DNA from 3 places in the Priestia sp. LL-8 genome. Region 3 is predicted to be linked to each of the others. Evidence: riboswitches for the same ligand, from Rfam matches in the RefSeq annotation. Region 3 holds a riboswitch; each other region holds the start of a gene.

Region 1 (7,743 bases), 3.5 Mb from region 3:
TTCTGCTTTTATCGTTGAACGCGAATTTCCAGGTGTTTCGGTTGGACCGGAAGAGAAGAAAATGGGAATCAAAAGCTCATCAACCAGAACGTTGATTCTTGAAGATGCGCTTGTCCCAAAAGAGAACGTGTTAGGTGAAATTGGAAAAGGCCATGTTATTGCCTTTAACATTTTAAATATTGGACGCTATAAGCTTGGAGTTGGAGCAGTTGGAGCAGGGAAACGTGCGTTAGAAATTACGTCTCAATATGTTAACCAGCGTCAGCAGTTTAAAACGCCAATCGCTAGATTCTCATTAACGCAAGAAAAGTTAGCCACAATGGCTTCTAAATTGTATGCAACTGAAAGCTCTGTTTACCGTACGGTAGGACTTTTTGAAGACCATATGGGCCAGCTTTCCGAAGAACAGCAAAAAGACGGAAAGCAAATTGCCGCTTCGATTGCTGAATATGCCATTGAATGCTCATTAAATAAAGTGTTTGCAACGGAATCTCTTGACTATATCGTAGATGAAGGGGTGCAGCTTCACGGAGGCTATGGTTTTATGAGTGAGTATGAAATCGAGCGCCTGTATCGTGATTCCCGCATTAACCGTATTTTTGAAGGAACAAATGAAATTAATCGTCTCTTAGTACCAGGCACATATTTACGCAAAGCGCTAAAAGGAGAGCTTCCGCTGCTTCAAAAAGCACAAACGCTTCAAGAAGAATTGATGATGCTTATGCCGCAGGAAGTAGGGAATGAGCCGTTAGATCAAGAAAAAATGCTTGTGCAAAATGGGAAGAAAATTGCGCTCTTGCTTTTAGGTCTAGCTGCACAGAAATACGGTAAAGAATTAGAGAAAGAACAAGAAATTCTCGTTAATATTTCCGATATGATTAGTAACGTATATGCAATGGAATCCACTGTTTTACGTACTGAAAAAGCCATTTCCAAAACAGGAGTAGATCAAAACAGCTTAAAAGTAAAATATACGCAAGTATTCTGCCAAGAAGCATTTAATCGAATCGAAGCAGATGCAAAAGAAACGTTAATTGGCGTTGAACAAGGTGATACGCTTAGAGTTATGCTTTCGTCTCTTCGTAAGTTAACTCGCTATACACCAATTAATGTAATTAGCGTAAAGCGCGAGATTGCAAAAACACTTCTAGAAGTAGAGAAGTTCACAGTTTAAGAAAAAAGGAGCTCGTTTTACGAGCTCCTTTTTGTTTAAGAAGCCTCTATCTAGGTAAATGATAAAGGATGTGTTAAAATACGAAAAAAGCTTAAAATAAAGGGTGGTTGACGAAATGTCATTGTTTTTTTATTCATATCCAAAGTGTGGCACGTGCCGAAAAGCAAAGAAGTGGCTGGATGATAACGGAGTAGCGTATGAAGAAATTCATATTGTAGAAAAACCGCCAACAAAAGAGCAGCTGCAGTCTTATTATCAGAACAGCGGTTTAGAATTAAAAAAATTCTTTAATACAAGCGGTAAAAAATATCGCGAATTAGGACTGAAAGATAAAGTAAGCAGTGCGAGTGAAGATGAACTTCTATCGATTCTTGCATCAGATGGCATGTTAATTAAGCGTCCGCTGCTAACAGATGGACAAAAAGTAACGCTTGGTTTCAAAGAAGAGCAGTTTGAGAACGTGTGGAAGTAAGTTTTCAAATAGAAAATTTTTACCTTTTACGTTACACTGTTAATAGGAAGTTATTTTAGGTTGTAGAAAGTGTTCTCCACGTTGAAGGCGCTTTTTATATAAACAAATTACGATACATATTTTGGAGGGATTAAGATGAGTACACCAAAAGATTTGCGTTATTCTGAAGAGCATGAATGGGTAAAAACAGAAGGAGACGTTGTCCGCGTAGGTATTACACATTTCGCTCAGGCTGAGCTTGGAGACATCGTATTCGTTGAACTGCCAGAAGTAGGAGCAACAGTAGAAGCTGACGAGCCGTTTGGTAGCGTTGAATCAGTAAAAACAGTTTCTGAGCTTTATGCACCAATTAGCGGTGAAGTTGTAGCAGTAAACGACAACTTAGGCGATAGCCCTGAACTTGTTAATGAATCTCCATACGAAGAAGCATGGATGATTACAATCAAACCATCTGATGCTTCTCAAGTAGACAAGCTGATGACAGCAGAGCAATACGAAGAAATGACAAACGAAGGATAATACTCCTCCATAAATTGTCTTTATGAAAAGTTTTTGACTGGACACTCTATTAGTAAACAAGCTAAAGGAGTGTCTTTTTATGTTTGAAAAACAAAAAATGGACGTTACAGATCGCGTTACAGCTAAATTTCATGACGGCGGTATGAAATTATATGTTGATAAGCAGCCAATTGGTGAAGTTAGTTATGGGACAAGCGGCAATGAATACCGCTTTGAAGAAGGATATTCGCAAGAAAATAATAAGTTCTATCAATATGCGGACGTACAAAAACAAGGTGAAACGCAAAAATATACAGACTGCGACGAAGAAGCAGGATGGTGCTAAACAGTGGCAACTGCCGCTGTTTTTCTTGTTTTATGGAAATAATATGGCCTAAACTGCCTTTTAAAAGAGTTCTTTCTTGCAAATTTCTTTTAAAAAACAGGTGAACTGTGATACATTAACGAATATTGTATAGCATAAAGAAATGATGTTACTATACAACTGACGATTACGGGTGATGAAAATGGGGCTAATTGAAATTGAAAAAGTAATTATTGTCGAAGGAAAATCAGATAAAAAGCGTATTCAAGATATCATTCGAGAACCAATTGAAATTATTTGTACAAACGGTACGATTAGTTTATCAAAGCTGGATGAAATTATTGACTGTACGTTTAACAAAGAGGTATACATACTCGTTGACTCTGATGATTCAGGGAATAAGCTGAGAAAACAATTTAAACGAGAGCTTCCGGAAGCAGAGCATTTATATATTGATAAAATGTACCGAGAAGTTGCTGCCGCCCCTAGACATCACATAGCAACAGTATTACTGAGTGCCAATATCGATGTTAATGCAGAATTTTTAACATAAAAGGAATGAGCAACATGCAAGAATGGAGCGAAAAACAGCTTGATGATCAGTTAAAAGAAGGAGAAAGAGCCTTTATCTTTTTCCATACGCCTTTTTGCGGAACGTGTCAGCTGGCAAAAAAAATGTTAACCGTGGCAGAAGCGATGCTGCCGGATGTAACCATCGGAATGAGCAATTTAAATTATATGCCTTCAAAAGCAGAGTTATTTTCCATTGAAAGTGTACCTTGTTTGATTGAAGTGAAAAATGGCGAAATGATAAAAAAACTTTATGCGTTTCATTCCATCGAGCACGTGCTTGAAGAACTTCGATAATCAAACGTTTGTTTAAAATGAAGAAATGGAAAGAGAGCGAACCGTTGGGGCTGTTGAAATCTTGGGATATTATCCCAAGGGTAAAATCTGTTGACAGCCTATCTGACACATGCTAAAATCACACTCATGAATGTTCATAAATGAATGAATATTTCCCAAAAACAAAATAATTGTTGCGAACTCTTATCAAGAGAGGTGGAGGGACTGAGCCCTGTGAAACCCGGCAACCGTCAGACTAACTGAAATGGTGCCAATTCCTGCAAAGCTATGCGCTTTGAAAGATGAGAGAAAGGATTAAATATCGAGCCTTTCTGTCATGCGCAGAGAGGCTTTTTTGATGGGGAAAAATGTTTTACGGCTTTTTCATTCTATAGGGCAACCTAACATAATCAAGTTTTTACTAAAGAAGGTGAAGAAATATGATTACATTAACAGACGTTACAAAAATTTATCAGGCTAAAAGCGGTCGAGTAACAGCTGTTGACAATGTGAATCTAACCGTTAACCAAGGTGAAATTTACGGAATTATTGGTTACAGCGGAGCGGGGAAAAGCTCTTTAATTCGCTTGCTAAATGGATTAGAAACACCAACGACAGGAACGGTCGAAGTAGCAGGTAATGATATTGGAAAAATTAAAGGCGGAAAACTCAGAAAAGCTAGACAAGAAATTAGTATGGTATTTCAGCACTTTAATATCTTGTGGTCACGTACGGTGAGAGAAAATATTGCCTTTCCGTTAGAAATAGCAGGGATTTCAAAAGAAAAAAGAATGAAACGAGTAGACGAGCTCATTAAGCTGGTCGGACTTGAAGGGCGTGAAGATGCTTATCCATCACAGCTTAGCGGTGGACAAAAACAGCGTGTTGGGATTGCTCGAGCGCTAGCGAATAATCCAAAAGTATTGCTGTGTGATGAAGCAACATCAGCGCTTGATCCACAAACGACAGATTCCATTTTAGATCTGTTAGTAGATATTAATGAAAAGCTTGGGTTGACCATCGTATTGATTACTCATGAAATGCACGTCATTCGTAAAATTTGTCATCGAGTAGCCGTTATGGAAAATGGAGCAGTGGTAGAAGAAGGACAAGTGCTAGAAGTATTCAGAAAACCTAAGCAGCCGATTACAAAACGATTCGTTCAACAGATTTCTGAACCAGAAGAAACGTTTGAAACAATTGAACAAGTAAAAGAGCTATATCCAAGCGGGCAAATTATTCAGCTGACGTTTGTTGGCGGAAAAGCAGAGCAACCGCTCATTACAACGATTTTAAAACAGTTTGATGTAACGATTAATATTTTGCAAGGAAAGATTTCTCATACACAAACAGGTTCATACGGAACGTTGTTCGTTCATTTAGACGGAGAATTAACAGAAGTTGAAAAAGTCATTGCATACATTCATGAGCAGCAGGTAGAAGTGGAGGTAATGACAAATGCTTGAGAAACTATTTCCAAACGTTATTTTAGATGATTTTATTCAAGCGACAAATGAAACACTATATATGACGGCTATTTCAGTTATAGCCACGTTTGTTCTAGGTATTTTATTGGGGTTGCTTTTATTTTTAACGTCCAAAGGACAGCTTTGGCAAAACAAACCTTTATATGCCATTGTGTCAGCAGTTGTAAATATTTTTCGTTCCATTCCATTCATTATTTTAATTGTTTTACTGATTCCATTTACCAAAGCGTTGGTAGGAAGTATTTTAGGCGCTAACGCAGCGTTACCTGCTTTAATTGTTGGAGCAGCACCATTCTACGCGCGTCTTGTAGAAATTGGTCTGCGTGAAATTGATAAAGGTGTTATTGAAGCTGCTAAATCAATGGGGGCAACAACAAGCACTATTATCTTTAAAGTGCTGTTACCTGAATCGCTGCCAGCTTTGATTTCCGGTTTGACAGTAACAACCATTGCGTTAGTCGGTTATACGGCAATGGCGGGTGTGATTGGAGCTGGAGGTCTTGGAAACCTTGCATATTTAGAAGGATTCCAGCGCAGTCATAATGACGTAACGCTAGCCGCTACGATCTTAATTTTGATTATTGTATTTATTATCCAACTTATTGGAGATGCGATTACTGCAAAAATTGATAAAAGATAAAGGGAGGACTATTTATTATGAAGAAATGGCTTTCAGCTTTAGCATTAACATCTGCGCTAGTAGTAGGATTAGCTGCATGTGGATCTAACAATGGATCGAAAGATGAAAAGAAAATTGTCGTGGGTGCATCTAATACGCCTCATGCTGAAATTTTAGAACAAGCAAAACCGATTTTAGAAAAACAAGGAATTGACTTAGAAATTAAAAAATTCCAAGATTACATCTTACCGAACACAGCTCTTGCAAACAATGAAATTGATGCAAACTATTTCCAGCACGTTCCTTATATGAATTCAGTGCTAAAAGATCATAAAGGTGAAAAAGGGTATGATTTTGTAAGTGCCGGTGCCATTCACATTGAACCAATTGGTATCTACTCTAAAAAATACAAAAGCTTAAAAGATCTTCCGAAAAACGGCACAGTTATTATGCGTGATGCAGTAGCAGAGCAAGGACGTATTTTATCGATTTTTGAAAAAGCTGGCGTGATCAAATTAAAACCAGGCGTAAAGAAAACAGACGCACAAATTAAAGATATTGTGGAAAACCCTAAGAATTTAAAATTTAAAGCCGATGTTGAAGGCGGATTGTTACCTCAAATGTACAAAAACAATGAAGGTGACGCTGTTGTTATCAATGCTAACTATGCTATCGATGCTGGTTTAGATCCAGTAAAAGATCCAATCGCAGTGGAAAGCAAAGAAAATAACCCATATGCAAACATCATTACGGTTCACAAAGGTGACGAAAATAAAGATACAGTGAAAGCTTTAGTGAAAGTTCTTCACTCTAAAGAAATTCAAGACTACATTAAAGAAAAATACAAAGGCGGAGTATTGCCGGTAAATAAATAATAGAAGAAAAGCGCTTGCCCACTCTGGGCAAGTGCTTTTTTTTGTATGCGTCAAAACGAATAACTCTTATTTTTCTCACGCATACTAACCGTGAAAACTTTACTGATGATGGGAGCTGACGTTATGCAGCAAGAAGCACGTCATTCAACTGAGCAAGCACTTCATGATTATAAAATGGGTGTTGGGAAATTTAGCGAAAAATTGCCGGAAGTAACAAAAACGTTTAATGCGTTTACTGAAGCATGTTTTGGAGAAGGTTCTCTTTCTAAAAAAGAAAAGCAGTTAATCGCGCTAGGAATCAGCGTAGTAGCTCAAGACGAGTACTGTATGATTTATCATACAAAAGGCTGCATTGATCAAGGTGCAACTGAGCAAGAAATTTTAGAAGCATGCGGAGTATCAGCGGCATTTGGCGGAGGCGCAGCGATGAGTCAGTCCGTTACGCTTGTCCAAGAGTGTGTTTCAGAACTGACTAGCCACACGCACTAAGTAAATAAAGCGGGTAAAAAGCTTGTCTTAGAAGGCTCTATCGAGTCTTTTAAGGCAACTTTTTTATGAGTGGATTTAGTCTTAAAAAACGTACATAATGGTTTAAAACCTTTTGGGTCAAAAGGTTGCTATAAGTTTTCATTTGTTATAAGATTGTAATGAGAATAAAATGAGAATAATTAAAAAGATATAGGTATATCGTTTTTTACTATATACGTCTATAACTGGAGGTTTTAATATGGCAGGGTCAACTTTAACAATTAAAGATCTTCATGTTGCAATTGAAGGTAAAGAAATTTTAAAAGGTGTTAATTTAGAAGTTAAGGGCGGCGAAATCCATGCAATCATGGGACCAAACGGTACTGGTAAATCAACATTATCTTCAGCAATCATGGGACATCCTAAATACGAGGTTACACAAGGAAGCATCACGCTAGACGGCGAAGATGTACTTGAGATGGAAGTAGATGAACGCGCTCGTGCAGGTCTATTCCTAGCGATGCAATATCCAAGTGAAATCAGCGGGGTAACAAATGCTGACTTCTTACGTTCAGCAATTAATGCTCGTCGTGAAGAAGGCGAAGAAATTTCACTAATGAAATTCATCCGTCAATTAGACAAAAACATGGACTTCTTAGAAATGGATCAAGACATGGCTCAGCGTTACCTAAACGAAGGTTTCTCTGGCGGTGAGAAGAAGCGTAATGAAATTCTTCAATTAATGATGCTTCAACCAGGAATTGCAATTTTAGATGAAATCGACTCTGGTTTAGATATCGATGCGTTAAAAGTTGTATCAAAAGGTATTAATGAACTGCGCGGCAGCGAGTTTGGTTGCTTAATGATTACTCACTACCAACGTTTACTAAACTACATTACACCAGATAAAGTTCACGTTATGATGCAAGGTCGCGTTGTAAAATCAGGCGGACCAGAATTAGCACAGCGTCTAGAGGCA
Region 2 (7,743 bases), 910 kb from region 3:
AGGGATAAATAACAAATAAGAGCTGTCCAGAACCGACAGCTCTTATTTGTTATTCAAAAATATAAGCCAATGCTTGAAGAGCTTGTTCTGGCGTTTCGACTACAACTTGCGCTTTGTTTGATAGTTCTTTAAGCGGGTGATGCAGTTTTTCTGGGCGAACCAAAATTAGCGGTTTATCTAATGCAATGGCTGTTGCCGCATCCATTGCGCTGTTCCACTGCTTGTATTTTTCGCCAAATAAAGCAATAACCACATCAGATTTTTTAAGGAGCACCTGCGTACGTAAATTATTAATTTGAGAAGCAGCTTCATCTTTTAAGACAGCGTTAGGCTGTTTTCCTAAAATTTCTTCTCCAATGTTGTCGGAGCGGTCATGGTCTGTCATCGGACCGACAAAGGTAAGGGGAAGGTTTAATTGTTCTGCTTGGTTTTTAATTTCGTCTCGCCAGTTATCGTGAATTTGCCCGGCAAGGTATACGGTTAAGTTCATTATGTAGGAGTCCTCCTCTAACTAAAGTTTGTTTTATTTTATCAAATGTAAGCGGATAATACGAATGATTTGAATGAGCTACTTTTCCAAAAATAAGGTTATAGTAGACAAATAGTTAAAAAAGAGAAACAATAGAAGGCGTATTGCTAATTAAAGAAAGGATGTACATGATGACAGAAACAGTGCTACAAGTAGATCATGTCAGTAAAGTAATTGGGAAGAAAACCATTTTGCATGATGTATCCTTATCGGTTGAGCGCGGTGAGATTTTCGGGTTGCTTGGTCCGAATGGCTCTGGAAAGACAACGCTAATTCGTACCGTCGTAGGACTCATTAAAGAAACAGAGGGAACGATTACCGTTAACGGCTTTCCTTTAAAGGAACAGTTTACATCAGCTATGAAATCAATTGGAGCGATTATTGAAAACCCTGAGTTCTATGATTATCTGACGGGCTATCAAAATTTAAAACACTTTGCGAATATGCATGAAGGGATCACATCAGAACGCTTGGATGAAGTGATTGCTTTAGTAAAACTTGAAAACAGCATTCATGCAAAAGTGAAGACGTATTCTCTTGGGATGAGACAGCGTTTAGGAGTAGCTCAAGCTATTTTACATAAACCTGCATTGCTTTTACTAGACGAGCCAACAAACGGTCTAGACCCAGCGGGAATGAGAGAATTTCGTACATATTTACAAACGCTTTGCAGGGAAGAAGGAATTTCAATTTTAATCGCGAGCCACTTATTAAAAGAGGTAGAAGCACTATGTGACCGCGTTGGTATTATTCAAAACGGCGAGTTAAAAGCTATTCAAGATCTATCTCCAAATCGTCAAGATCAAGGAATGTACGTAGAATTTGAAGTGTCTGATGCACAAAAAGCAACGGATCTTTTATCACAAGAATTTGAAGTAACGGTGAGATCACATAGTATCGACGTGGCGATTGTAAAAGAGCAAATTCCAGCTGTGAATAAAAAATTAGTGGACAGCGATATTTTAGTCTACCGAATTACCCCTGTGTATGAGACGCTTGAAGATTCGTTTATGTCCGTTACGGAAGGAGAGCACCATGCTTAAGCTAATTCAAAATGAACACATGAAATGGTTTCACAAAAGAAGTACAAAAATCACGTTTATTACAATCGGCATTTTAACTCTTTGTATGGCTCTTTTAATGAAAAAAGTAGCAAACAGTGCAGGAACAGAAGACAACATTTTGAACTTCCTGTCATTTAGTTCAGGTATGCTGATTCTCGTTCAATTTTTCGCGCTTGCTGTTGGAGGGTCAATGGTTGCAAAAGAGTTTGAAGCAGGTACCATTAAGCTTCTTTTAATTCGTCCAGCTAGACGCTCAACGATTTTAACGTCCAAGTACATAACGCTCATTTTAATTAGCTTGTATTACTTACTGAGCTATTTACTTTTTTCGTTTGTATGGGGAGCATTGTTCTTTGGATTTACCAGTCTAGAAGGAGATGCACAGCTGCTTAAAAACATTACGCTTACGTATGACAGTGCGTATATGGAAACGTTTATGATGATGACGTTCGCATTCATGCTGTCGTCTTTATTTAGAAACAGTGCGCTTGCTTCAAGTCTAGCTATTGTCGTAAGTATCGGGGCGAAAGCAGTAACTGGGATAGTATCACAGTTTGGTTTATGGTGGGGGAAATTTTTACTGTTCGCCAACACAAACTTTGTGCAGTATATGGACGGAATGAAGACGATGTTTGACGGCATGACAATTCCATTTTCAATCTTCATCTTAGTTGCACACTTTGTCTTCTTCATGGGCGTAGCTTGGGTGGCGTTTTTAAAACGAGACGTAGCTAATTGATGTGGGAATTTTCACACTATATATTTTTCTAAAATAGCATTTGACAATTAAATAAAAAGAGATTACAGTAGTGAAAGACTATTTTTAAAACAACTATAAACTTCTTATCAAGAGAGACGGAGGGACTGGCCCTATGATGTCTCGGCAACTGGCTGTACGCAGTGCGGTGCCAAATCCAGCAGACGATGTTTCGTTTGGAAGATGAGAAGGGTAATCTTATGATACAAATAAGAGACCTCTTCTTATCAATAAGAAGAGGTCTTTTTTTATTACGTAAACAAGAGGTGTTAAGAATGGAACAACAAAAAGGAAACGGCTGGGCGCTGTTACCGCTGGGCGTCTTTTTAGTCCTGTTTGTCGGATCAGGAATCATAACGGGAGATTTTTATAAGCTGCCTGTATTAGTAGCCATTATCATTGCAGCCATTGTGGCGCTGGCTATGAACCGCAAAGATTCACTTAATGTAAAAGTGGAACGATTTGCTAAAGGAGCAGGGCATCCTGATATCATTATTATGGTACTTATTTTTATTTTAGCAGGTGCTTTTTCTCAAGTCGCTAAAGGCATGGGAGCTGTTGATTCAACGGTAAACTTAGCTCTGTCTGTTCTTCCGCAAAGCTTAGTGGTAGTCGGAATCTTTGTTATTGGCGCATTCATTTCAATTTCGATGGGAACGTCAATGGGAACAATCGCTGCATTAGGGCCTATCGCTGTAGGAATCAGTGAGCAGGCGCATGTATCCATTACATTGGCAATTGCTGCCGTTGTTGGTGGTGCAATGTTTGGAGATAATTTATCCGTAATCTCTGATACGACCATTGCAGCAGTTCGTACGCAAAAAACAAATATGTCAGATAAATTAAAAGTAAACTTTTTTATCGTACTTCCTGCAGCGATTGTTACGGTAGTTTTATTACTTGTAATGACGCTAGGCAATACATCATCAGTAGAAATTAAAGATTTTAGCTGGTTTAAAATCTTGCCTTATGTCGGCGTACTAGTTGCTGCCATATTTGGTGCAAACGTATTAAGCATTTTAACCGGAGGAATTGTATTAGCCGGCGTGATTGGATTAGCTGACGGAAGCTACACGCTTTCTTCTCTTGCTAAAACTGTGACAGAAGGTATTGGCGGAATGTCGGAATTAATTATTTTATCTCTTTTAATTGGCGGAATGGTTGAACTCATTCGCTATAACGGCGGTATTCAGTTCTTATTGAACTTATTAACACGACGCATTCAAACAAAAAAAGGCGGAGAATTCAGTATCGCTGGATTGGTAAGTTTAACTAATTTAGCCACGGCTAATAACACGATTTCAATTATTACAGCAGGTCCGTTAGCGAAAGAAATCTCTGATAAGTATTCAATTGATAATCGTAAATCAGCCAGTCTGCTCGACTTGTTTTCATGCAGCGTTCAAGGGCTTATCCCTTACGGTGCACAAATGCTTCTAGCAGCAGGATTTGCTAAAGTTTCACCGATTGAGATTATTCCATTTACATTCTATCCAATGTTAACAGCGGTTTGCGGTATCATTGCGATTGTAATTGGCTTTCCACGTTTAAATAAAAAATCAAAATCATCTAAAGAGGCTGCTTAATCTAAAGAGGCTGGAACGAAAGTATTTTAGATGAAGTGAAAAACGAACCATTGATCAAGATGTTTGATTAGTGGTTCGTTTTTTTTGTTGTGTTAAACGCAGGTTTCATGTGTGTAGGTCCTTCTAGCAGTTGATTAGAGGGCAAGGCGAAGACTCCCGCGGACAGCAAAGTCTTGCACGGAAATCAACTGGAGTGTCACAAGCGGTTCAGCTCATGTATACTAGTTGTTCGTCTTGAGATTGGATTCATTTCGTTATGTCTCAACCTCTTTTTTTACTGCTTGAAAAAATCAGTCGGTTTTTCTTCACCTAATTCCTTCCAAATCGTCTCATTTTGTTTAAGTGCATAAGCCGCTCCTCCGATTTCAATTCCGCATAATAAAATAAATAATAAAATACCCATGACATGACCTCCTTGTATAAATGAATAAAAAGATGATTGTAACGGGTTTAGCTTATTGCCGCTTCACTTTATAATGAGAATAAAGTATGAAACGCGTTTCAGCGCAAGAGAAAAAGGTGAAAACATGACAAATATCCGAGATATCGCAAAAAAAGCTGGTGTATCTGTTTCGACCGTGTCACGGGTGTTAAATAATCATCCGTATGTAAAAGAAGAAAAGCGCCGACTGGTGGAAGAAGTGATTCAAGAACTTAATTACGAACAAAATATTAATGCCGTTCACTTATCAAAAGGGAAAACAAATATGATTGCCGTCGTACTGCCTTTTATTAATCATCCGTATTTTAGTCTGCTTTTAGAAGGGGTGGCATCTCAAGCGTTAGAAAAGCAGTATCAGCTTGTTATTTGTCAGACGAACTATGATGTAAAAAAAGAAGAACAAGCGCTTCATATGCTAAAAACAAAGCAAGTTGATGGAGTGATTATTTGTTCTAGAGCAAGCAGCTGGAGCGCGATTGAATATTATCAGCAGTACGGGCCGATAGCCGTGTGCGAAAACGTACAAAATCGTTCTATTCGCTCCGTATACGTTGATCATTATGCAGCTTTTAAGCATGCGCTCCTGTATTTAAAAGAAAAAGGATATAAGGATATTGGCTACTGTATTGGAAGAATGACGGGTACAAATAGTCAGCAGCGGCAGCAAGCATACAAAGAATATGTAGAAAGAATAAATCAGTCTTATCATCCGGAATGGGTTTTTCAAGGCTGTTTGAACGTGACAGATGGTGAAAAAGTGGTGGAAAAACTAGTGCAGATGAAAAATCGGCCTCAGGCGCTTTTAGTAACAAACGATCAAGTCGCTATTGGTATAAAAGCTCAGTGCGAACAAGCTGGTATGTCAGTTCCAGGCGATTTAGCTATCATTGGTTTTGATAATCATCCGCTTTCTTCTTATTTACAAATCACAACGATCGAACTTCCTCTTAAAGAAATGGGCGAAACGCTTTTTAAACTAGTCGGGAGCAAGGATCCTCAAAAAATTGAGCTTCCTTTTCGGTTTATTGAGCGTAAAAGCGTATAAATTCTTGATGACGTTATGAGGTGTTTTTACCGGATAAAATGAGCAAAAGCGGACATCATACGAGTAAAGTAAGAAGAAAAGGATGATGATCGTGGAGAAAAAAGAATATCAAGTGGGAGATCAAGTATTTGTTATTTATCGAAATCCTCATACAGCAAATGTTGCCAATATCAATCAAGCTGAAATTGTTGAACATCCTGAAAACAAAGGCGAAAAAGCGCTTTTTTTACATGAGTCTTATCATTTGTTAGCTGAAGATGATGCGGTGTATTCAACGTATGACGAAGCAGAGAAAATGTATAACAAGATATTTGATTATGAACAATATGACTGACGCAAGGCTCTCTTAAACAGAGAGCTTTTTTGTGTAAAAAATAATTACCAAGGATAGAGTCTTTTTGTTTTTCAAACGCTATTAGTATTAGAAAAAAGGAAGTGTACATGATGATAAAACCTTTTGTACCTCAATTAGTATACATTGAGCCAGGGGCAATGGAGTACCCGCTTGGTGTTCAATTAAAAGAAAAATTTGAGAAGATGGGAATTGAGATTCGTCAAACAACTTCTCATAATCAAGTGCGTAATATACCGGGAAAAAATGATTTACAAAAATACCGCAATGCCAAGTCGACTTTAGTAGTTGGTGTGCGTAAAACGTTAAAATTTGATACATCTAAACCGTCAGCTGAATATGCAATACCGTTTGCAACAGGGTGTATGGGGCACTGTCACTATTGTTATTTGCAGACAACAATGGGAAGCAAACCATATATTCGCACGTACGTGAATGTTGAAGAAATATTAGGTCAAGCAGAACAATATATGCAGGAAAGAGCCCCTCAAATAACGCGATTTGAAGCGGCTTGTACATCTGACATCGTAGGAATTGACCATTTAACACATTCATTAAAGCGCGCGATTGAATATTTTGGAGAAAGTGAACTAGGTCAACTGCGCTTTGTGACTAAGTTTCATCACGTGGATCATTTATTGGATGCTAAACATAATGGTCGCACGCGCTTTCGCTTTAGCATAAATGCAGATTATGTTATAAAAAACTTTGAACCTGGTACATCTCCTCTCGATTACCGGATTGAAGCTGCTAATAAAGTCGCAAAAGCCGGATATCCACTTGGTTTTATTGTGGCCCCTATTTACATTCATGAAGGTTGGCAAGAGGGGTACCGTCAGCTGTTTGAAAAGCTTGACGCCTCTATACCTGAGGAGTCAAGAGATGATATTACGTTTGAAATGATTCAGCATCGCTTTACCAAGCCGGCCAAGCGGGTAATTGAGAAAAATTATCCAAAAACGAAGCTTGAGATGAATGAAGAGGAGCGCCGCTACAAATGGGGGCGTTACGGAATTGGAAAGTATGTATACGCAAAAGATGAAGAACAAGAATTAAGAGAAACATTAGAATATTACATTGATCAGTATTTTCCAAATGCAAAAATCGAATATTTTACGTAATTATTCTACAGTAATTGAAAAGTTATTCTGACACCTTAGTCAAAATAACTTTTCAATTTTTAATGTAAAAAAATAAATTGCTTGCTAATAAGCTGAAAAAAAGAGGTTATTTTTATCTCTTGTCGTATTACATACAAAAGGGAGGTGACTGAGATGTTAAAGAATGAAGAGTTTGCGCTAACAAAAGAATTAACAAAAGAACAGCAAGAAGCTGCACGGAATTTTATTCAAGTGTTGTTCCAAGAAGATTTATCTGAATTTTGGAACATATTATGCGATATCGATAAGTCTCGTATTTACGGCTTGTATGAAGCAAACCATTACTATGATTCTGATATTGAACTACATGGATTTGTACAAGAAATAAGAGATAATGTAAGAGCTGTTTATGCGCCTCTTCAAGGGCAAGGAGGTATTTCGACGAAGGTTCGATATACAAGCGAAGGAAAGATGTATGTATACATATTAGGAAGTGGCGAAAACCCTAAGGTATATCCTGTTGGATTAATGCCTGAAACATATATCGAACAAGAACGTTTTTCTCAGCGGCTTCAAATTAGCATTTATAACGAAGAGTTTCGAAACGTTGCGCTGTAAACCATATATAAATGGAAAAATAAAGAATAATAAAATTAATTTGTTAAAATAGCAATATTTGGGGTATGTAATAGGTATAACATTAAAAAGGGGTGAAAGAAATGCATTATTATCGTATTTCAGAGGGAGACCATGAAGAGTATTGTGAAACGATTCTGCTTCATGAAAAGAAGTTTTGCAAAGAAACATTTCAATCTATGGTTCGAGAAGCAATGAACAATAAGCCCGGTAAAATTGACCGTGTGGATAT
Region 3 (7,743 bases):
CAGCGATTATTTCTCCCCAAGGATCGATGACTAAGGAATGTCCGGCAAATGTATTATTAGGATCTTGGCCTACACGATTACACGCGACTACATAGCATTGATTTTCGATTGCGCGGCTAATGAGCAGTGCTTTCCAGTGGGCAAGTCTTGGAGCCGGCCACTGAGCGACAACAAACAAGACTTCTGCTCCGCTGCTAGTATGAACCCGAATCCATTCTGGAAAACGAATATCGTAACAAATAACTCCTGCGCATAAAGACTGTTCAAGTGTAAAAAGATTTTTTGCCGTTCCTGCTTCTAGATAGAGGTGCTCATCCATTAATTTAAACAAGTGCAGTTTACTGTATTGTGATACTTCACGACCTTTTCGGTCAAAAATATACATTGTATTCGTGACGCCTTGCTCTGTTTTTTTCGCGATCGAACCTGCCACAATATTTACTTCGTTCGTTTTGGCAAACTGAGAGATTAATTGCTTGGCCTGCTGTCCTTCATCATCTGCAATTTCGTCTAGTCGCGTCAAATCATAAGCTGTATCCCATAGCTCAGGAAGCACCAGGATATCAGGTTTTTCTTGCAGCGCTTCTGTCATTTTTTGTTGAATATATTTTCGGTTTTTAGTTGGGTTTCCAAACGCAATATCAAGTTGCAAACACGTAATTTTTACACTCACTTTATCATCCGTCCTTTTTTAGTAGTTGAAAAAAATGACTTTACAAGTTGAGTATTACAATATATTATTTGTGACTAGAATTTCAAGAATTTTTTGAGAAGGTGTGCGATGATGAAACAATTTGAGCAATCGGAACTATTGAAAAGTTTACCAAAACAATTTTTTGCATCACTTGTAGGCAAGGTAGGAAAAGTAATGGCCCAAGGGCACGACGTTATTAACTTAGGGCAGGGAAATCCTGATCAGCCTACTCCTTCACATATTGTAGAAACACTGCAAAAAGCAAGTGCTAATCCTATGCATCATAAATATTCTCCATTTCGGGGGCATCAGTTTTTGAAAGAGGCCGTTGCGACTTTTTATAAGCGAGAATACGGGGTTGATGTGGATCCCGAAAAAGAAGTAGCTATTTTGTTTGGCGGGAAGGGTGGACTTGTTGAAATCCCGCAGTGCTTATTAAACCCTGGAGATACAGTGCTGGTTCCGGATCCTGGATATCCTGATTACTGGTCTGGAGTAGAGCTTGCAAAAGCCAAGATGGAAGTGATGCCGCTCACGGCTGAAAATCATTTTCTACCCGTATACGAAGAGATAAGTGAAAGTGCTAAAGAACAGGCAAAGCTCATGTTTTTAAACTATCCGAATAATCCTACTGGTGCAGTGGCAACGGCAGAATTTTTTGAAAACACCGTGGCGTTTGCTGCCAAGCACGATATTTGTGTGGTACACGACTTTGCCTACGGAGCAATTGGATTTGATGGTAAAAAGCCAATCAGCTTTTTACAGACTCCTGGTGCAAAAGAGACGGGAATTGAAATTTATACTCTTTCTAAAACGTATAACATGGCGGGATGGCGAGTTGGATTTGCTGTAGGAAATGAAAGTGTAGTAGAAGCTATTAATCTTCTTCAAGATCATATGTATGTCAGTCTCTTTGGGGCGATTCAAGAGGCAGCCGCCGTAGCTCTGTTAGAATCTCAACAATGTGTGAATGATTTAGTTAAGCGCTATGAATCTAGACGCAATACATTTATTCAAGGGCTTCAAGAAATTGGTTGGAACGTTACATCTCCAGCGGGCTCCTTTTTTGCATGGCTAAAAGTTCCTGGAGGATATACTTCTGAACAATTTTCAGATTTACTTCTTGAAAAAGCCCACGTTGTAGTGGCACCTGGAGTAGGATTCGGAACATATGGTGAAGGCTATGTGCGCGTAGGACTGCTGACGGATGAAGAGCGCATGAGAGAAGCTGTATCTCGAATAAAAAAATTAAATTTATTTTAAAAACGCATTGACAATCCTTTTTGAGTTGGCTTAATATGTAAGAAGTTAACGAGATTAATAACCGATAAATCCTAGCGGTATTTTTTATTTAGTATATAATCTACGAATTAAATTTAAATAAATAGCAACTTTCTTATTAAGAGTAGGTGGAGGGACTAGCCCGATGAAGCCCGGCAACCGACTTAACGCATGTTAAGCACGGTGCTAATTCTTGCAGCAGCAGCTGAGAGATAAGAAGAGCAACGAAAGCCTCTTCTTAATCACAGAAGAGGTTTTTTTTATTAACGATATTAAACAGCAAGGGAGTTTTTAGCATAATGAGTGAAATCGTTGCAAGCTACTTACTACATGACAATAAAGGAAATTTTCATAAAAAAGCGGAAGGTATCGCTTTAGGACTAACCGTCGGCTCATGGACAGATCTGCCGCTTTTAGATCAGCAGCAGCTTCAAAAGCATAAAGGGCGCGTCGTATCCGTAACTGAGCTTCAAGATTGCGAACGTGTTAACGGATATTTAGGCGGAGAGGTTAAGCAGGCTATTGTCAAAATTGCTTATCCAACTGCCAATTTTTCAAGAGATTTACCGGCTATTTTAGTTACGGTTTTCGGAAAACTATCACTTGATGGAAAAGTGAAATTATTAGACTTGGATTTTCCTGATGAATTATTAGCTGAATTCCCAGGACCGCGCTTTGGAATAGAAGGTATCCGAGAGAAACTAGGCGTTTATGACCGTCCGCTTGTGATGAGTATTTTTAAAGGCGTGATTGGAAGAGATATGACGTACTTAACAACTCAGCTGCGTGAGCAAGCGCTTGGCGGAGTGGATTTGGTTAAAGACGACGAGATTTTGTTTGATAGTGAACGAACACCTTTTGAAGCTCGCGTTACAGAAGGGAAAAAAGTACTGAATGAAGTATACGAAAAAACGGGACACCGCACGCTGTATGCTGTTAATTTAACGGGACGAACGTTTGAATTAAAAGAAAAAGCGAGAAAAGCAGCTGAGCTAGGAGCCGATGCTCTTTTATTCAACGTATTTGCTTACGGGTTAGACGTACTGCAGGCACTTCGAGAAGATGATGAAATTAACCTGCCGATTATGGCACACCCAGCTGTTAGCGGAGCGCTTACGCCATCAGAGTTTTACGGTTTTTCAAATTCATTACTGCTTGGAAAACTATTGCGCTTAGCCGGAGCGGATTTCTCACTGTTTCCATCACCATACGGAAGCGTAGCGCTTTCTCTTGAAGATACGACAGGCATTGCCTACGAATTAACGCGTCCTGTGTACAAATATAAGCAGACTTTCCCGGTTCCTTCAGCAGGAATTCATCCTGGAATGGTACCGCAGCTTGTGAAGGACTTTGGAATCGACAGCATTATTAATGCAGGAGGCGGAGTTCACGGTCATCCAGACGGCGCTATCGGAGGAGGAAAAGCATTCCGTGCGGCGATAGATGCAGTACTCTCTCATCAAACACTAGCCGAAAAAGCGGAAGAATCAAAAGAGTTGCAAAAAGCTTTGCAACTATGGGGAACAGTAGAGGTGAAAGCATGACATCGTTAAAAATCTTTTGTGACTTTGATGGAACAATCACAAATAGCGATAACATTATTGCTATTATGAAACAATTTGCTCCTCCGGAGTGGGAAAGTATTAAAGATGACGTGCTAGCACAGCGCGTTTCTATTCAAGAAGGAGTAGGGCAAATGTTTGCCTTACTCCCCGTGGAATTAAAGGAAGATATTATTTCTTATATTTTAAAGACGTCTGCTATTCGAGATGGATTTGATGATTTTATTGCCTATACAAAAGAGCATCATATTCCGCTTTATATTGTAAGCGGAGGAATTGACTTTTTTGTAAAACCGCTTTTGGGAAATCGAGTTGCAGAGGAAATGCTCTACTGCAACGGATCTGATTTTTCTGGTGAGCATATTTCCATTACGTGGCCTCATACATGTGATAAACAGTGTACAAATGACTGCGGCTGCTGTAAGCCAACGATTATTCGCAATTTTGCAGATGAAAGAGATCATACGGTTGTTATTGGCGATTCAATTACGGATTTGCAGGCTGCCAAATTAGCTGACACTGTCATTGCACGTGACTTTTTAATTGAAAAATGCGAAGAGCTATCTCTACCGTATCGTCCTTTTTCTACTTTTTATGATGTCATTCATCATTTACAAGAATTAACAGAAGAGGTGAAAGCATGAGTATCATGGCTCAGCAAAGGTTGCATGAGCTTGCGGATATAAAAGATGAGTTGGCAGAACGCGATTGGTTCTTCGGTACAAGCGGAAACTTAGCAATTAAAGTGGACCAAAATCCGACAACTTTCTTTGTATCAGCAAGTGGAAAAGACAAAAGAAAACGTACAAATGAAGATTTTTTATTAGTTGATCAACATGGAAAACCTGCAGAAGAAACGCATTTAAAGCCTTCTGCTGAAACGCTTTTACACGTTAAGATTTACGAGTTAACGAATGCTGGGTGCAGTCTTCATGTACATACAATCGACAACAACGTGATCTCTGAACTGTACGGAGATGAAGGGCTTATTTCATTCAAAGGCCAAGAAATTATTAAGGCACTGGGTATTTGGGAGGAAGATGCGGAAATTACTGTTCCGATTATTCCGAATTACTCGGATATTCCGACACTAGCAGAAGAGTTTTCTCACCATATAAAAGGCGATCAAGGCGCGATTTTAATTCGTAACCACGGGATTACGGTATGGGGGAAAAATGCGTTTGAAACAAAAAAAGCGCTAGAAGCCTACGAATTTCTATTTAGCTACCATGTGAAATTACTATCACTTAAAGGCATTAAGCCAAAGGTGCATTTATAAAAGGAGGAAACAACAATGGCGCAAATTCGCTTACATGTAAACAATAAAAGAATTGAAACTCAAGAGGAAGTATCAGCTTTTCTGGCAAACAATGAAGTTATTTATGAAAATTGGGACATTACAAAACTTCCAGAAAATCTTCGTGAAAAATATGATTTAACTGATGAAGAAAAAACAGAAATTTTAAACGCTTTTGGTGAGGATATTAAAGATATTTCTGAACGCCGCGGCTATAAAGCGCAAGATGTTATCTCGCTATCGGAATCTACACCAAATATTGATGAATTGTTAAAAAACTTTCAGCGCAAGCATATTCATACAGATGACGAAGTTCGCTTTATTGTAAGCGGTCATGGAATCTTTGTGATTCAAGGAAAAGACGGCGAATTTTTTGATGTTGAATTAGAGCCGGGCGATTTAATTTCAGTACCAGAAAACATTCTTCATTACTTTACATTAATGGAAGATCGTAAAGTAGTCGCTGTCCGAATTTTCGTGACAACTGAAGGATGGGTACCTATTTACGCATAACAACTACTTGTAAAGCATAGGTCATGATCACCCCGCTTTTACATCTAAAAGCGGGGTATTCTTTGGATTATTATAAAACTAACTATTTTTATATGAATAATAAGTTTAATGGGAGGAACACCATGAAAAAGAGTAAAAAAATGCTGTGGCCACTTACTTTGCTCGTGCTTCTAGTTTTTGCGCTGGCTGCCTGCACGAAAGAACAGCCAAGTCTAAACGAGAAAGCACAGGCAGCTCCAGAGCAGCAAGCGGCTTCTGCTAAGCCTGTACAGCAAGAAGGAAAAAAGGTTACGAAAGATACAAAAATTGCGCTTATTTCTGAATTTACATCAGGCACTCACGCTGCTCAGTACATAACAGGTGTGACAAAAGCGGCTAAAAAAGCAGGAGTACAGCTATCCGTTTCTGATTCGAACAATGATCAATCTAAAATGGCGGCTTATTTAGACACGGCTATTAACCAAAATGTTGACGGCATTATGATTGACCACGGCCGGGCTGAAACCCTTGAACCTGGCGTGAAGCGCGCGATTGCAAAAGGAATTCCCGTTATTGCAACAGACGTAGAATTAAAAGTAGAAGGCGTTACAACCATCGATCAAGACGATTATATGCTTGCGCTGCAGGGTCTGAAACAAATGATGCAGGACATTAATGGAAAAGGAAATATTGTATATGCATTTGTTGGAGGCTTTGCACCGATGGAAAAGCGCGACAGCATTTATAAAATTATGATGAATCGCTATCCAGATGTAAAACAAATTGCCACGTTCGGAAGCGCAACGGACAACACCTCTCTAGACACCCAAAATAAAATGGCAGCCGTATTGAAGCAGTATCCAAATAAAGGAGACATTGCGGCCGTTTGGGCGCCATGGGACGAATTTGCAAAAGGAGTCACAAGAGCGATTAAAGAAGCAGGACGAGACGAGATTAAAGTATACGGAGTAGACTTATCTGATGAAGATCTGCAAATGATGCAGGCAAAAAACAGCCCGTGGAAAGCGTCTGCTGCCGTAAATCCAGCTTCAGTAGGAGAAAAGCAAGTTGATCTGCTTCTTAAAAAGATTTCCGGTCAAGAGATTCCTCGTTATTATTCCTTTGATCCGGTTTTAGTCAAACAAACTGACTTGCCTAATCAAACGATTAATATGGATCAGCTTAGTCAGTACGTAGAAGAATGGGGCAAAAAAGAGTAGAAGTGGAGGGACAGACATGACGAACGAGCTTTCAATGAAGAACATTACAAAAAACTTTGGTTCTTTTCAAGCGCTGAACAAAGTTGATTTTACTGTTCAAAAAGGGGAAATTCATGCTTTATTGGGAGCCAATGGTGCCGGTAAAAGTACGTTGATGAAAATATTGTGCGGAGCTTACGACGAGTACGAGGGAAAGATCTACAAAGACGGAGGAGAAATCTCTATTTCTTCTCCTAAAGAAGCGAAGAGTCACGGCATCGGCATTGTACACCAAGAAGTCGATGTAGCGCTGATTCCTTCGCTGTCAGTAGCTGAAAACATTGTGTTAGACGTACAGGCTTCTAATAAAAGTAAGGCATTTGTAAACTGGAAATCTATTTATAAGAAAGCGGAAGAAGCTCTTTCTTTACTTGGTTCTTCTTTATCCGTTAAAAAAAATGTCGTTGATCTAACTCTATCAGAAAAACAGCAGGTGCTTATTGCACGTGCAATTGTACAGAATGTTGATTATTTAATTTTGGATGAACCAACCGCACCTCTTAGTGTGGAAGAGACGAAACAATTGTTTTCTGTGATGAGAGAGCTGAAGAAAAGCGGAGTAGGCATTATTTATATTTCACATCGCCTTCAAGAAGTGGTTGATATTTGCGACCGCTTAACGGTTTTAAAGGACGGACGCTATGTAGCTACAAAAGAAACTTCACATACATCAATTGAAAACGTGATTACGCTTATGCTAGGAACGTCTTCTGTAAAGCAGTGGGTCAAAAAATCAATAGAAGTTGGAAACGAACTTTTACACGTAGAAGCATTATCTCTTCCAGGGCGTCTTTCGAATATCTCTTTTCATGTAAAAGAAGGAGAGGTAGTCGGTATTGCAGGGCTTGTGGGAGCAGGAAAAACGGAGCTTTGCCGAAGTCTATTTGGTTTAGAGCAATATGTGAGCGGCAGCGTTCGGTTAAAAGGCAAGAAATTAAAGTTGAATAAGCAGCCGTATTATTATATTGCACAAGGTCTTTCTCTTGTTCCTGAAGAACGAAGAAAAGAAGGGATTTTTGTTCAAGAATCGATTGCGGATAACTTAGTTTTGCCAAGTCTGTCCCGCTTTACAAATTATTCGTTTCTAAAGCGAGGAAAGATCAAAGAAAAAGCGCAGAAAACGACTGGGCAAGTTGGCGTAAAGTCTCATTCTATCGA

What was found. A riboswitch is a leader RNA that binds a small molecule or an ion and turns the genes downstream of it on or off. The one in region 3 is predicted to bind S-adenosylmethionine.
Region 1: linked by a shared signal. The riboswitch ahead of U9R83_RS24945 (methionine ABC transporter ATP-binding protein) and the one ahead of mtnW (2,3-diketo-5-methylthiopentyl-1-phosphate enolase) in region 3 are both predicted to bind S-adenosylmethionine.
Region 2: linked by a shared signal. The riboswitch ahead of U9R83_RS10935 (Na+/H+ antiporter NhaC family protein) and the one ahead of mtnW (2,3-diketo-5-methylthiopentyl-1-phosphate enolase) in region 3 are both predicted to bind S-adenosylmethionine.

The regions. Positions count from the first base shown of each region.
Region 1 is NZ_JAZAQH010000001.1:4,761,111-4,768,853, reverse strand. It holds gene U9R83_RS24975 (acyl-CoA dehydrogenase family protein) at 1-1,174, shown strand, start outside; gene U9R83_RS24970 (arsenate reductase family protein) at 1,290-1,646, shown strand; gene gcvH (glycine cleavage system protein GcvH) at 1,782-2,165, shown strand; gene U9R83_RS24960 (YusG family protein) at 2,245-2,490, shown strand; gene U9R83_RS24955 (toprim domain-containing protein) at 2,672-3,022, shown strand; gene U9R83_RS24950 (thioredoxin family protein) at 3,037-3,336, shown strand; SAM riboswitch class I at 3,517-3,624, shown strand; gene U9R83_RS24945 (methionine ABC transporter ATP-binding protein) at 3,756-4,781, shown strand; gene U9R83_RS24940 (methionine ABC transporter permease) at 4,774-5,442, shown strand; gene U9R83_RS24935 (MetQ/NlpA family ABC transporter substrate-binding protein) at 5,460-6,296, shown strand; gene U9R83_RS24930 (carboxymuconolactone decarboxylase family protein) at 6,420-6,785, shown strand; gene sufC (Fe-S cluster assembly ATPase SufC) at 7,024-7,743, shown strand, end outside.
Region 2 is NZ_JAZAQH010000001.1:2,153,364-2,161,106, forward strand. It holds gene U9R83_RS10920 (YtoQ family protein) at 50-490, opposite strand; gene U9R83_RS10925 (ABC transporter ATP-binding protein) at 661-1,572, shown strand; gene U9R83_RS10930 (ABC transporter permease) at 1,565-2,332, shown strand; SAM riboswitch class I at 2,434-2,540, shown strand; gene U9R83_RS10935 (Na+/H+ antiporter NhaC family protein) at 2,626-3,936, shown strand; gene U9R83_RS10940 (hypothetical protein) at 4,211-4,339, opposite strand; gene U9R83_RS10945 (LacI family DNA-binding transcriptional regulator) at 4,464-5,423, shown strand; gene U9R83_RS10950 (transcriptional regulator SplA domain-containing protein) at 5,509-5,757, shown strand; gene splB (spore photoproduct lyase) at 5,868-6,896, shown strand; gene U9R83_RS10960 (hypothetical protein) at 7,050-7,493, shown strand; gene U9R83_RS10965 (hypothetical protein) at 7,595-7,743, shown strand, end outside.
Region 3 is NZ_JAZAQH010000001.1:1,247,337-1,255,079, forward strand. It holds gene U9R83_RS06305 (carbon-nitrogen family hydrolase) at 1-673, opposite strand, end outside; gene U9R83_RS06310 (pyridoxal phosphate-dependent aminotransferase) at 785-1,957, shown strand; SAM riboswitch class I at 2,088-2,194, shown strand; gene mtnW (2,3-diketo-5-methylthiopentyl-1-phosphate enolase) at 2,275-3,519, shown strand; gene U9R83_RS06320 (2-hydroxy-3-keto-5-methylthiopentenyl-1-phosphate phosphatase) at 3,516-4,181, shown strand; gene U9R83_RS06325 (methylthioribulose 1-phosphate dehydratase) at 4,178-4,816, shown strand; gene U9R83_RS06330 (1,2-dihydroxy-3-keto-5-methylthiopentene dioxygenase) at 4,832-5,347, shown strand; gene U9R83_RS06335 (sugar ABC transporter substrate-binding protein) at 5,470-6,546, shown strand; gene U9R83_RS06340 (sugar ABC transporter ATP-binding protein) at 6,563-7,743, shown strand, end outside.